Regions from separate parts of the Bradyrhizobium sp. SZCCHNR1015 genome, predicted to be linked through region 3. Evidence: predicted binding sites of a transcription regulator. Region 3 holds the regulator's gene; each other region holds the start of a gene.

The links. Region 3 encodes PhoB, which activates phosphate uptake and scavenging genes when phosphate is short. Its sites were predicted from a motif close to TGTCATNNANCTGTCAT; they were not measured.
Region 1: QX128_RS03000 (RNA degradosome polyphosphate kinase) is a predicted target of PhoB. The motif match lies at 2,049-2,065, and genes of this name have one in related genera.
Region 2: QX128_RS03430 (DUF47 domain-containing protein) is a predicted target of PhoB. The motif match lies at 2,572-2,588, and genes of this name have one in related genera.

The regions. Positions count from the first base shown of each region.
Region 1 is NZ_JAUEYW010000001.1:648,536-652,688, forward strand. Features, by position in the region: gene purM (phosphoribosylformylglycinamidine cyclo-ligase) at 1-548, opposite strand, end outside; gene QX128_RS02990 (CDP-alcohol phosphatidyltransferase family protein) at 706-1,260, shown strand; gene QX128_RS02995 (DnaA ATPase domain-containing protein) at 1,319-1,996, shown strand; gene QX128_RS03000 (RNA degradosome polyphosphate kinase) at 2,122-4,153, shown strand, end outside.
Region 2 is NZ_JAUEYW010000001.1:740,388-744,540, forward strand. Features, by position in the region: gene QX128_RS03420 (peptide chain release factor 3) at 1-532, opposite strand, end outside; gene QX128_RS03425 (anion permease) at 864-1,871, opposite strand; gene QX128_RS03430 (DUF47 domain-containing protein) at 1,886-2,530, opposite strand; gene QX128_RS03435 (branched-chain amino acid ABC transporter permease) at 2,674-3,642, opposite strand; gene QX128_RS03440 (branched-chain amino acid ABC transporter permease) at 3,644-4,153, opposite strand, start outside.
Region 3 is NZ_JAUEYW010000002.1:474,893-479,045, forward strand. Features, by position in the region: gene pstB (phosphate ABC transporter ATP-binding protein PstB) at 1-640, shown strand, start outside; gene phoU (phosphate signaling complex protein PhoU) at 671-1,387, shown strand; gene phoB (phosphate regulon transcriptional regulator PhoB) at 1,404-2,111, shown strand; gene QX128_RS05900 (trypsin-like serine protease) at 2,259-3,575, shown strand; gene QX128_RS05905 (HoxN/HupN/NixA family nickel/cobalt transporter) at 3,742-4,153, shown strand, end outside.

The DNA.
Region 1 (4,153 bases), on a different contig from region 3:
ACCACGTCACCGGCCGCGATGTCGGGAGACGGCAGCAGCGTGCCACGTTCCGCCGCGCCGACCGCGAAACCGGCAAGATCGTAGTCGCCGTCCTTGTAGAGGCCCGGCATTTCCGCGGTCTCACCGCCGATCAGCGCGCAGCCGGATTCCCGGCAGCCTTCGGCGATACCGGCCACGATCGACGCCGTCGCCTCCGGGTCGAGCTTGCCGCACGCAAAGTAGTCGAGGAAGAACAGCGGCTCGGCGCCCTGCACGACGAGATCGTTGACCGACATGGCGACCAGGTCGATGCCGATGCCGCCATGCAGCCCGGTCTCGATCGCGATCTTCACCTTGGTGCCGACGCCGTCGGTCGCCGCGACCAGCACCGGATCCTTGAATCCAGCGGCCTTGAGGTCGAACAGGCCGCCAAAGCCGCCGATCTCGGCATCCGCGCCGGCGCGGGCGGTTGCGCGCACCATGGGCTTGATCAGATCGACCAGACGGTTTCCGGCATCGATATCGACGCCCGAATCTGCATAAGTGAGCCCGTTCTTGCGCTCGGTCATGGTAAAAACCCCCAATCTGGCCGCTGGTTACGTCGGAATCCGGCCGCGCGCAATGGCTCGCAAGGGGCTCGTCCCCACACTATCTAGGAACCGTACCGGTTCGCCCTGTTTCGGAATCGGGTTGTCTTTTGATCGAGTCGTCGTCGGGACCCGCTGCGTGACCATTCCCCACAGTATCCCCAATCTGATCACGCTGGGTCGAATCCTGCTGGTTCCGATCGTCGTCTGGGCCATTGCGGCCGGCCAGATGGAGATCGCGTTTCTGGTCTTCGTGGTCGCGGGGGTGAGCGACGCCGTGGACGGCTTCCTGGCCAAGCGCTTCAACCTGCGGTCCGAGCTGGGAGCGCTGCTCGATCCTCTCGCCGACAAGGCGCTGCTGGTCTCGATCTTCGTCACGCTTGGCATCTGGGGCGCGATCCCGCGCTGGATCGTCATCCTGGTGGTCTCGCGCGACATCATGATCGTCTCGGCGGTGATCGTGTCCTGGCTGTTCGACCGACCGGTCGCGATGAAGCCATTGATGGTGTCCAAGCTGAACACGGTCGCCCAGGTGGGATTCGCGGCGCTCGTGCTGGCCTCGCTCAGCTTCGGCTTCGAGCCCAGGCCCTACGATGTGGTGCTGATGGTGCTGGTCACCGTCTTTACCCTCGTGTCGGTCGGGCTGTATCTCGTCGACTGGGTGCGCCACATGAGCACCATCGAGGTCCGGTGATCCTCCGCGGAGGGCCCGTCCTGACCTCACGCACCACACGATATGGAGCAATTCGATCTTGGCCGGCCATATCCCCCCTCGTCAGCTGGCCTTCGCGCTGCCGCATGCGGAGAGCCTGACGCGGGACAATTTCTTCGAAGGTCCAGGCAACGCGGCTGGGCTCGCTCTGGTCGACGCCTGGCCGGAATGGCCGGCGCGGACCATGTTCCTGGTCGGCCCCGACGGCTCCGGCAAGAGCCACCTCGCCGCGATCTGGGCCGAGCAGGCAGGCGCCCGATCGCTGTCCGCGCATGCCCTTGAGGTAGGCGTGGTCCCCGGGGCGCTCACCACCGGCGCGCTGGTGCTGGAGGATCTGACCGCCACCGGTCTCGACGAGCGGGCGCTGTTTCACCTGCTGAACCTGGCCCGCCAGGACGAGGCCTTCGTGCTGATCACGGCGCGCGAGGCCCCGGCGGCCCTGCCAATCGCCCTGGCCGATCTGAGGTCGCGGCTGCGTGCCGTCCCGGTGGTCACGCTGCTGCCGCCCGACGACCAGCTGTTCCGGGCCCTGATCGTCAAGCTGGCCGCCGACCGGCAGCTGGCGATCGACGAAACCGTGGTCAGCTATCTCGCCAGCCACATCGAGCGGTCCTATGCGGCGGCACGCCAGACCATTGCGCTGCTGGACAACGAGTCGCTGCGGCTCGGACGCCCCGTCACCCGGGCGCTGGCGGCGGAGCTGCTCCGCCCGGCGTGACCGGCGGCCATCTTGACGGCGGTTGATGACGGAACCTCAATGGTGCCGGCAACGTCATCCCCTGGTCACCCAGATTGGGCTACGGTCGACCATTCGCGACTGGACGGATATGGATCGAATTCCCTATGGATACCGAGCAAGTTACTGAAATTTCAGAGAAAGCACCGGTCTCGGCGCCGTCCATCGAGATTGCCTCGAGCCCCGAGCGATTCATCAATCGGGAGCTGTCCTGGCTTCACTTCAACCGCCGCGTTCTGGAGGAATCGGTCAATCCGCGCCATCCCGCCCTGGAGCGGGTGCGCTTCCTGTCGATTTCCGCCAACAACCTTGATGAATTCTTCATGGTGCGCGTCGCCGGCATCCGCGCCCAGGTCCGCGAGGGCATTGCCGAGCGCAGCCCCGACGGGCTGACGCCGACCGAGCAGCTGAAGCTGATCAACGAGACGGTGTCGCAGCTCGCCATCGACCAGCAGGCGATCTGGCGCGACCTGCGCAAGTTTCTCGGCGAGCTCGGCATCGTGCTGGTCGACGGTCAGGACGTCACCAGGAGCGAGCGCGCCTGGATCGAGGACCATTTCCTCGCCAACATCTTCCCGCTGCTGACGCCACTCGCGATCGATCCGGCGCATCCATTCCCGTTCATCCCGAGCCTCGGCTTCACCGTGGCGCTGCAGCTGATCCGCTCCGCCGACGGGCGTCCGATGAACGCCCTCATTCGCATGCCCGGCAAGATCGATCGCTTCATCCGCTTCCCCGGCTCCAAGGATGGCGTGATCCGCCTGATCACCCTCGAGCAGGCGACCGGACTGTTCATCGGCCGGCTGTTTCCGGGCTACACCGTGAAGGGCCAGGGCGCCTTCCGGATCATCCGCGACAGCGAGATCGAGATCGAGGAAGAGGCCGAAGACCTGGTGCGGCTGTTCGAGACGGCGCTGAAGCGGCGGCGCCGCGGCTCGGTGATCCGGCTCGAGATCGAGGCCAACATGCCGGAGGAGCTGCGCCGCTTCGTGCAGAATGCGCTGTCCACGACGGATGACGAGGTGTTCGTCGTCGACGGCGTGCTGGCGATGAACGAGCTGTCGCAACTGACGCGGGTCGACCGGCCCGACCTCGAATTCGCGCCCTACGTGCCGCGCCATCCCGAGCGTGTCCGCGACCATGGCGGCGACATCTTCGCCGCCATCCGGCAGAAGGACCTGATCGTCCATCACCCTTACGAGTCGTTCGACGTCGTCGTGCAGTTCCTGCAGCAGGCGGCGCGCGATCCCGACGTCGTTGCGATCAAGCAGACGCTGTACCGGACCTCCAACAACTCGCCGATCGTCCGCACGCTGGTGGAGGCCGCCGAGGCCGGCAAGTCGGTGACGGCGCTGGTCGAGCTCAAGGCGCGTTTCGACGAGGAGGCCAACATCCGCTGGGCCCGCGACCTGGAGCGCGCGGGCGTACAGGTGGTGTACGGCTTCCTGGAGCTGAAGACGCATGCCAAGCTGTCGATGGTCGTGCGCCGCGAGGGCGGCAGCCTCACCACCTATGTCCACACCGGCACCGGCAACTATCATCCGGTGACGGCGCGCATCTACACCGACCTGTCCTACTTCACGTCGGACCCGGTGATCGGCCGCGACGTCACGCGGGTGTTCAACTACATCACTGGCTATGCCGAGCCGATCGACATCGAGAAGATGGCGGTGTCGCCGCTCACGCTTCGCAAGCGCATCATCGAGCACATCCACGGCGAGACCAGCTTCGCCCGCCAGGGCAAGCCGGCCGTGATCTGGATGAAGATGAACTCGCTGGTCGATCCCGACATCATCGACGCGCTGTACGAGGCCTCGCAAGCCGGCGTGGCGATCGAGCTGATCGTGCGCGGCATCTGCTGCCTGCGTCCCGGCCTCCCCGGACTGTCGGAGAACATTCGCGTCAAATCGGTGATCGGCCGCTTCCTCGAGCACGGCCGCATCTACTGCTTTGGTATGGGTCAGGGCCTGCCGAGCGCCAAGGCCGCCGTCTACATCTCCTCGGCCGACATGATGCCGCGCAATCTCGACCGCCGCGTCGAGGTGCTGTGCCCGCTTCAGAACCCCACCGTGCATCAGCAGGTCCTGGAACAGATCATGGTCGCGAACCTGAAGGATACCGAGCAGAGCTGGCAATTGT
Region 2 (4,153 bases), on a different contig from region 3:
GCGTAGTGTCGAGCGCCAGCGTCTTCTCGATCTCGTCCAGGAGATCGAACGTGTCGCGGCTCTCGCGGTCCATCTTGTTGATGAAGGTGATGATCGGGATGTCGCGCAGGCGGCAGACCTCGAACAGCTTGCGCGTGCGCGCCTCGATGCCCTTGGCGGCGTCGATCACCATGACGGCGGAGTCGACTGCGGTCAGCGTGCGATACGTGTCCTCGCTGAAGTCCTCATGGCCCGGCGTGTCCAGCAGGTTGAAGACGAGGCCCTCGAACTCGAAGGTCATCACCGACGTGACGACCGAGATGCCACGCTCGCGCTCGATCTTCATCCAGTCCGAGCGGGTGTTGCGGCGCTCGCCCTTGGCCTTGACCTGGCCGGCGAGGTTGATGGCGCCGCCGAACAGCAAGAGCTTCTCGGTCAGCGTGGTCTTGCCGGCGTCCGGATGCGAGATGATGGCGAAGGTGCGCCGGCGCGCGACCTCGTCGGACAGAGGCGAGCGGGACGGCTGTTCGGTCGTGACGGCAGTATCGGACATGAGGCGGCGGACGTCGTTTTGAGGCCGGAGAGCGGCGATGTACGGGAAAGGCGCGGGCTCACGGCCGCCGCGCGCCCTCCATATAGGCGTTTTGCACCGCAACTCCAACCGGGGAGTTACCCGGCGGCTGATGGGCACGCCGGGGCTGGCTCCCCGGCCCGCCGCCGTCCTTCGAGACGCGCGCCAGGCGGCGCGCTCCTCAGGACGAGGTCTGATTGTGCAGCGAAATCTGCCGCCGCGGTCGAATCCCGCCCCTCATGGTGAGGAGCGCCGCCCTTGCGGGGCGTCTCGAACCATGAGGCCCCAACGTTTCAGGACGGTCCCGCCGTCTTTAGTGCCTGAGCACCGACACCAGCCAGAAGCTCAGTGCCGCTACGATGGCCGAGGCCGGAATCGTGAAGATCCAGGCATAGACGATCGATCCGGCGACGTTCCAGCGCACCGCCGAGGCGCGGCGGGCGGCGCCGACGCCGACGATGGCACCGGTGATGGTGTGGGTGGTCGAGACGGGCACGCCGAGGAACGTCGCCAGGAACAGCGTGATGGCGCCGCCGGTCTCGGCGCAGAAGCCCTGCATCGGATTCAGCTTGGTGATGCGCAGGCCCATGGTCCGGACGATGCGCCAGCCGCCCATCAGCGTGCCCAGCGCCATCGCGGCCTGGCACGACAGCACCACCCAGAACGGCACCGTGAACTGCTCGCCGAGATGGCCCTGCGAGTACAACAGCACCGCGATGATGCCCATCGTCTTCTGCGCGTCGTTGCCGCCGTGGCCGAGCGAATACAGCGAGGCCGAAGCGAATTGCAGGATGCGGAAGGCCCGGTCCACGGCAAACGGCGTCGAGCGCACCGAGGCCCAGGACACGATCGCAACCAGGATCATCGCCAGCACCAGCCCGACCAGCGGCGACAGCACGATCGCGAGCACGGTCTTGGACAGGCCGCTCCACACGGTGGCCGAGATGCCGGCCTTGGCGACCCCTGCCCCGACCAGGCCGCCGATCAGCGCGTGCGAGCTCGACGACGGAATGCCGGCCGCCCAGGTGACCAGGTTCCAGACGATCGCGCCGACCAGGGCCGCGAAGATCACGTGGGCGTCGACGATCGCGGGATCGATGATCCCGGTGCCGATGGTCTGCGCGACATGCAGTCCGAACACGCTGAACGCCACGAAATTGAAGAACGCGGCCCAGAACACCGCATATTGCGGCCGGAGCACGCGGGTCGAGACGATGGTCGCGATCGAGTTGGCGGCGTCGTGCAGGCCGTTCAGGAAATCGAAGGCGAGTGCGACGGCGATGAGGCCAACCAGGATCGGAAGGCCGAGTTGAGCGTCCACGGCGCGGCCCTACCCTAGACCTGTTCGATCATGATCGAATTGATCTCGTTGGCGACGTCGTCGAAGCGGTCGGCGACCTTCTCCAGATGGTCGTAGATCTCGGCGCCGACGATGAAGTCCATCGTGTTGGCGTTACGGTGCTTGAGGAATAGCTCCTTCAGCCCGATGTCGTGGAGGTCGTCGACCCGGCCCTCGAGCTTGGTCATCTCCTCGGTGATCGCGGTGATCATCGGCACGTTCTGGCCGATCGCCTGCAGCAGCGGCAGCGCCTTCCCGATCAGATTGGCGCAATCGACCAGCAAGGTGCCCATCTCGCGCATGGTCGGCTCGAACTCCTTGACCTCGAACAGCACCACGGCCTTGGCGGTCTGCTGCATCTGGTCGATGGCGTCGTCCATCGAGGTGATCAGGTTCTTGATGTCGCCGCGGTCGAACGGGGTGATGAAGGTGCGGCGGACCGCGGTCAGCACCTCCCGCGTGATGTTGTCGGCCTCGTTCTCGAGCTGGCTGACGCGCTGGCAGTGCCTGAGGATGTCGTCGCCGCCCTTAAGCATGTCCTGCAGCGCATGCGCGCCTTGGATCACCACCTTGTTGTGGCGGGCGAACAAATCGAAAAACCGCTCCTCCCGCGGGAGAACGGCGCGAAACCAGTGCAGCATGGGACGAGATCCATCCATTCCGAAACGGGCCAGGGCCGGCCCGTCACAGAACTGTCATACTCCGGATCGCGCACCAGCAGAAGCGGTGGCCGGTTCATCCACCGCTTTCTGCCCTTTCGACGATCTCTTTACAGATCAATAGCTTAGAGGGATCGCTTGAACAGATGGGCGATTTCTCCGACCACGCCGCGGCGGAAGGTGAGCACGCAGGCGACGAAGATGCCGCCCTGGATCACCGTCACCCACTGGCCGAAGCCGGACAGATATTGCTGCATGCCGACGATCACGAAGGCGCCGACGACGGGGCCGAACACGGTGCCGAGCCCGCCGACCAGGGTCATGAGCACGATCTGGCCGGACATCCCGACCTCGACGTCGGTCAGCGAGGCATTCTGGGCGACGAACACCTTCAGCGCACCGGCGAGGCCAGCCAGCGTCCCCGACAGGATGAAGGCGAGCAGCTTGTACTGGTCGGTCTTATAGCCCAGCGAGATCGCCCGCTGCTCGTTCTCGCGGATCGACTTCAGCACCTCGCCGAACGGCGAGTTGATGGTGCGGAAGATCAGCAGGAAGCCGGCGAGGAAGCCGGCCAGCACGACGTAATACAGCACCGTCGGCTTGGACAGGTCGAGGATGCCGAACATCCGCCCCTGCGGAATGCCCTGGATACCGTCCTCGCCATGGGTGAACGGCGCCTGCAGATAGATGAAGTACAAGAGCTGCGACAGCGCCAGGGTGATCATCGCGAAATAGATGCCCTGCCGGCGGATCGAGATGTAGCCGGTGATCACCGACAGGACGAACGATCCGGCAACGCCCGTGAGGATGCCGAGCTCGGGCGGCAGCCCCCACACTTTCAACGCGTGGGCGCTGCAATAGCCGGCCGTTCCCAGGAACATCGCGTGGCCGAACGACAACAGGCCGCCATAGCCGATCAGGAGGTTGAAGGCGCAGGCGAGCAGCGCGAAGCACAGCGCCTGCATGACGAAGAACGGGTACAGCCCGGTCCACGGCACGATCGCCAGCAGCGCTGCCATGATGACGAACACGATCATCTCGTCGCGCATCGCGCGCGGGGTGATCGGCAGGGTCGCGTCGGTGATGGATGTCATGTCAGGCCGCCCGTCCGGTCAGACCCGTCGGCTTCACCAGCAGCACCAGGACCATCAGAACGAAGACCACGGTGTTGGAAGCCTCGGGGTAGAAATACTTTGTCAGTCCCTCGATCACGCCGAGCAGGAAGCCGGTGATGATCGAGCCCATGATCGAACCCATGCCGCCGATCACAACCACCGCGAACACCACGATGATGATGTGCTCGCCCATCAGCGGCCGCACCTGGTTGATCGGCGCCGACAGCACGCCGGCCAGCGCCGCAAGCCCGACGCCGAGGCCGTAGGTCAGCGTGATCATGCGCGGGACGTTGATGCCGAAGGCCCGCACCAAGGTCGGGTTCTCGGTGGCTGCGCGCAGGTAGGCGCCGAGCCGGGTGCGCTCGATCAGGAACCAGGTCGCCAGGCAGACGACCAGGGAGAAGACGACGACCCAGCCGCGATAGACCGGCAGATACATGAAGCCGAGGTTCATGCCGCCACGGAGCTGATCCGGGATCGCGTAAGGCAG
Region 3 (4,153 bases):
CGGCTGCGGCAAGTCGACGCTGCTGCGCATCTTCAACCGGATGTACGATCTCTACCCGGGCCAGCGCGCCGTGGGCCAGCTCATGCTGGACAACACCAACATCCTCGATCCCAAGCTCGACCTCAACCTGCTGCGTGCCCGTGTCGGCATGGTGTTCCAGAAGCCGACGCCGTTCCCGATGACGATCTACGAGAACATCGCCTTCGGCATCCGGCTTTATGAGAAGATCTCCAAGTCGGAGATGGACGACCGGGTCGAGAAGGCACTGCGCGGCGGCGCGTTGTGGAACGAGGTCAAGGACAAGCTCAACGCTTCGGGCCTGTCGCTGTCAGGCGGCCAGCAGCAGCGGCTGTGCATTGCGCGCACCGTGGCGGTCCGGCCGGAGGTGATCCTGTTCGACGAGCCGTGCTCGGCGCTCGATCCGATCTCGACCGCCAAGGTCGAGGAGCTGATCCAGGAGCTCGCCGAAAACTATACGATCGCCATCGTGACGCATAACATGCAGCAGGCGGCGCGCGTCTCCGACAAGACCGCCTTCATGTATCTCGGCGAGCTGATCGAGTTCGACGACACCAGCAAGATCTTCACCTCGCCGAGCGATCGGCGGACCCAGGATTACATCACCGGCCGGTTCGGCTGACGCCGACGACATTGACTTCAGGAGATCATCATGGCCAGTGAACATACCGCCAAGGCGTTCGACAGCGATCTGCAGGATCTCACCCGGCTGGTGTCGGAAATGGGCGGCCTCGCCGAGCGTCTGATCGTCGATTCCGTCGATGCGCTGGTGCGGCGCGACATCGCACTCGGCCAGAAGGTGGTCGCCACCGACGCCGAGGTCGACAAGCTGCAGCGCATCATCGAGGAGCGCGCCGTTCTTACCATCGCCCGGCGACAGCCGATGGCGGTCGACCTGCGCGAGATCGTCGGTGCGATGCGGGTCGCCACCGATCTGGAGCGCATCGGCGATCTCGCCAAGAACATCGGCAAGCGCGTCGCGGCGCTGGAGAGCGACTTCCATCCGCTCAAGCTGATCCGCGGGCTCGAGCACATGACCGACCTGGTGCAGTCGCAGGTCAAGACGGTGCTGGACGCCTATGCCGCGCACGACCTGCCGGCGGCGATGACGGTGTGGAAGGGCGACGAGGAGGTCGACGCCATCTGCACCTCGCTGTTCCGCGAACTCCTGACCTACATGATGGAGGATCCGCGCAACATCTCGTTCTGCATCCATCTGATGTTCTGCGCCAAGAACATCGAGCGCATCGGCGATCACGCGACCAACATCGCGGAGACCGTCTTCTATATGATCGAAGGCCAGCAGATCATGGACAAGCGCCCGAAGGGCGACATGACGAGCTTCGCATCGACGATCCCCGGCAACTGAGAGAGACGGTTCTGACATGGGCGCCCGAATTCTGGTGGTGGAGGACGAGGAGGCGCTGACGACGCTCCTGCGCTACAACCTCGAGGCCGAAGGCTACGAGGTCGAGACGGTGGCGCGCGGAGACGAGGCCGACACACGGCTGAAGGAGCGCGTTCCCGATCTCGTCGTGCTCGACTGGATGCTGCCGGGCCTGTCCGGCATCGAGCTGTGCCGCCGCCTGCGGGCGCGGTCCGAGACCCGGCAATTGCCGATCATCATGCTCACCGCGCGCGGCGAGGAGAGCGAGCGCGTGCGCGGCCTCGCGACCGGCGCCGACGACTACATCGTCAAGCCGTTCTCGGTGCCGGAGCTGCTGGCGCGCGTGAAGGGCCTGCTGCGGCGGGCGAGCCCGGAGCGGCTGGCGACCGTGCTGTCCTATGGCGACATCGAGCTCGACCGCGAGAAGCGCCGCGTGGCGCGCTCGGGACGGCCGATCGATCTCGGCCCGACCGAATACCGCCTGCTCGAGTTTTTCCTGGAGCATCCCGGCCGCGTGTTCAGCCGCGAGCAGCTGCTCGACAGCGTCTGGGGCCGCGACATCTATATCGACGAGCGCACGGTCGACGTCCATATCGGCCGCCTGCGCAAGCTGCTCAATCCGGGCCGCGAGCAGGACCCGATCCGCACCGTGCGCGGCGCCGGCTATGCGCTCGATGATCGCTTCGCCAAGAGCGAGCAGGTGTAAGGGGCGATCGGGCGTGAGGATGAAGCAGGTGTGAGGCGCGAGGGGGCCCGATTGAGGAGATCGCGGTCCGCTTTCCGCCACGCCGCCGCCGTCTTGATCGTGTCTGCTTCGTGGCCCGTCACGATGTTTCGGTCCCAGCGGACGCCCTTGATCAAGACCATCATCATATCTCTAGCCGTGCTGCTCGGCAGCGCGGCGGGCGCCGCGGCCGCCGAGCTCGAAGACGCGGTCGCCGCGGCGGGAAACGGACAGCACGCCGCGGCGATGCGCCGCCTGCTGCCGCTGGCCGCCAAGGGCGATGCGCGGGCGCAGTTCGACGTCGGCTTCATGGAGGCCTTCGGCTGGGGCCAACCGCGCAACCCCGCCGAGGCGCTGGCGTGGTATCGCAAGGCCGCCGATCAGGGCCTCGCCGTCGCCCAGCATTATCTCGGCATCGCCTATGTCAACGGCGAAGGTGTCGCGAGCAATTATGGCGAAGCCGGCCGCTGGTTCAGCCGCGCGGCAGCGCAGGGCTTCGCCCAGTCGCAATACATGCTGGGCCTGATGCTGCTCGACGGTCGCGGCGTGAAGCAGGACGTCGTGCAGGGCTACGCCTGGCTGGTGATGGCGGGTCGCAGCGGCGTGCGATCGGCCGGCCGCGACGTGCAGAGGGTCAAGCTGACCGAGCCGCAGCGCGTCCAGGCCCAGAGCGCCATTGCGGCCTGGCGGCCGAAGCCGGAATCGGCGGAGGCGGGCGTCGCCGCTCCGCGTCCGGAGCAACTGCTCGGGCTCGACCGCCACATCGGCGAGGTCGTCGATCCCACCTCGTGGCCGGCGTCGTCGATCGGCGTCGTCACCGTCGCGCAATACTCGACCGGCGGCTGGTGCACCGGCACGCTGGTCGCGCCGCGCGTCGTGCTCACCGCCGCGCATTGCGTGTTCAACGGCGTCGCGCAGGTCAGCCCCGGCAATGTCCGCTTCCTGGCCGGCATGAACAGGGGCACGCCGGCGGCATCGTCGGTCGCCGACAAGCTGATCGTGGCGCCGGACTTCGTCCCGACCCGGCACGACAGATGGTCGCTCGACCGCTCGCCCGCCGATTGGGCGCTGATCGTGCTGAAGGATGCGCTGCCCTCGAAGCCGGTCGCGGTCAAGGCGCTGACGCGGGAGGAACTGCAGGCTGCGACCAAGGCTGGCGCCATTTCCGAGATCGGCTACGGCCAGGAGCGGCGCTATTCGCCGACCGGCCAGCGCAATTGCAGCGCCGGCATGACCAGCGATGCCCGGCTGCTGACGGTGCATTGCCTCGCCAATTTCGGCTATTCGGGCTCGCCGATCCTGGCCGAGGTCGGCGGGCAGCCGACCGTTGTCGGCATCTTCTCGGCGTTCCACGAGGAGACCCGGCTGATGTTCGCCGCGCCCGCCAGCCAGTTCGAGGCGGTCGTGCGGCGCGAGATTGCGGCGCAGAGTGCCTCTGCGCGGTGAAGGGGGAGGGGACGAGAGAGGTCCCGCCGCTGGTCACGATCTGTGCGCGACTGGATAGCGGGTTGCCAAGCGAGCGGGCGATCCGGCAAGTGCAGCCGATTTTTCCTGCAGCTTTCGCCTGCCGCGGCCCTTACCGAACTGGCCTGCCTCTTGCTATGGTCCGAGTATGACGATTGTTCCAATTGATCATCCTCGTGCCCCGCGGCTGTTGTGGTGGCGGTCGCAGCCCGGCAGGACCGTTGCGCTCGTCGCCGGGCTGGTCGCCGCCAACGCGCTCGCCTGGGCCTGGGCCTTCGCGCTCTACGCCGACCGGCCCGCCATCGTCGGCACCGCGCTGCTGGCCTGGCTGCTCGGTCTGCGCCATGCCGTCGATGCGGACCACATCGCGGCGATCGACAACGTCGTGCGGAAGCTGGTGCAGGACGGTCGCGCCCCGCGCGCCGCCGGCCTCTATTTTGCGCTCGGCCATTCCAGCGTCGTCGTCATCGCCACCATCGTGGTGAGCCTGGCGGCCGGCGCAGATCTGTTGAGTGAGGACAGCGCCATCCGTGCGATCGGCGGCACCATCGGCACCTCGG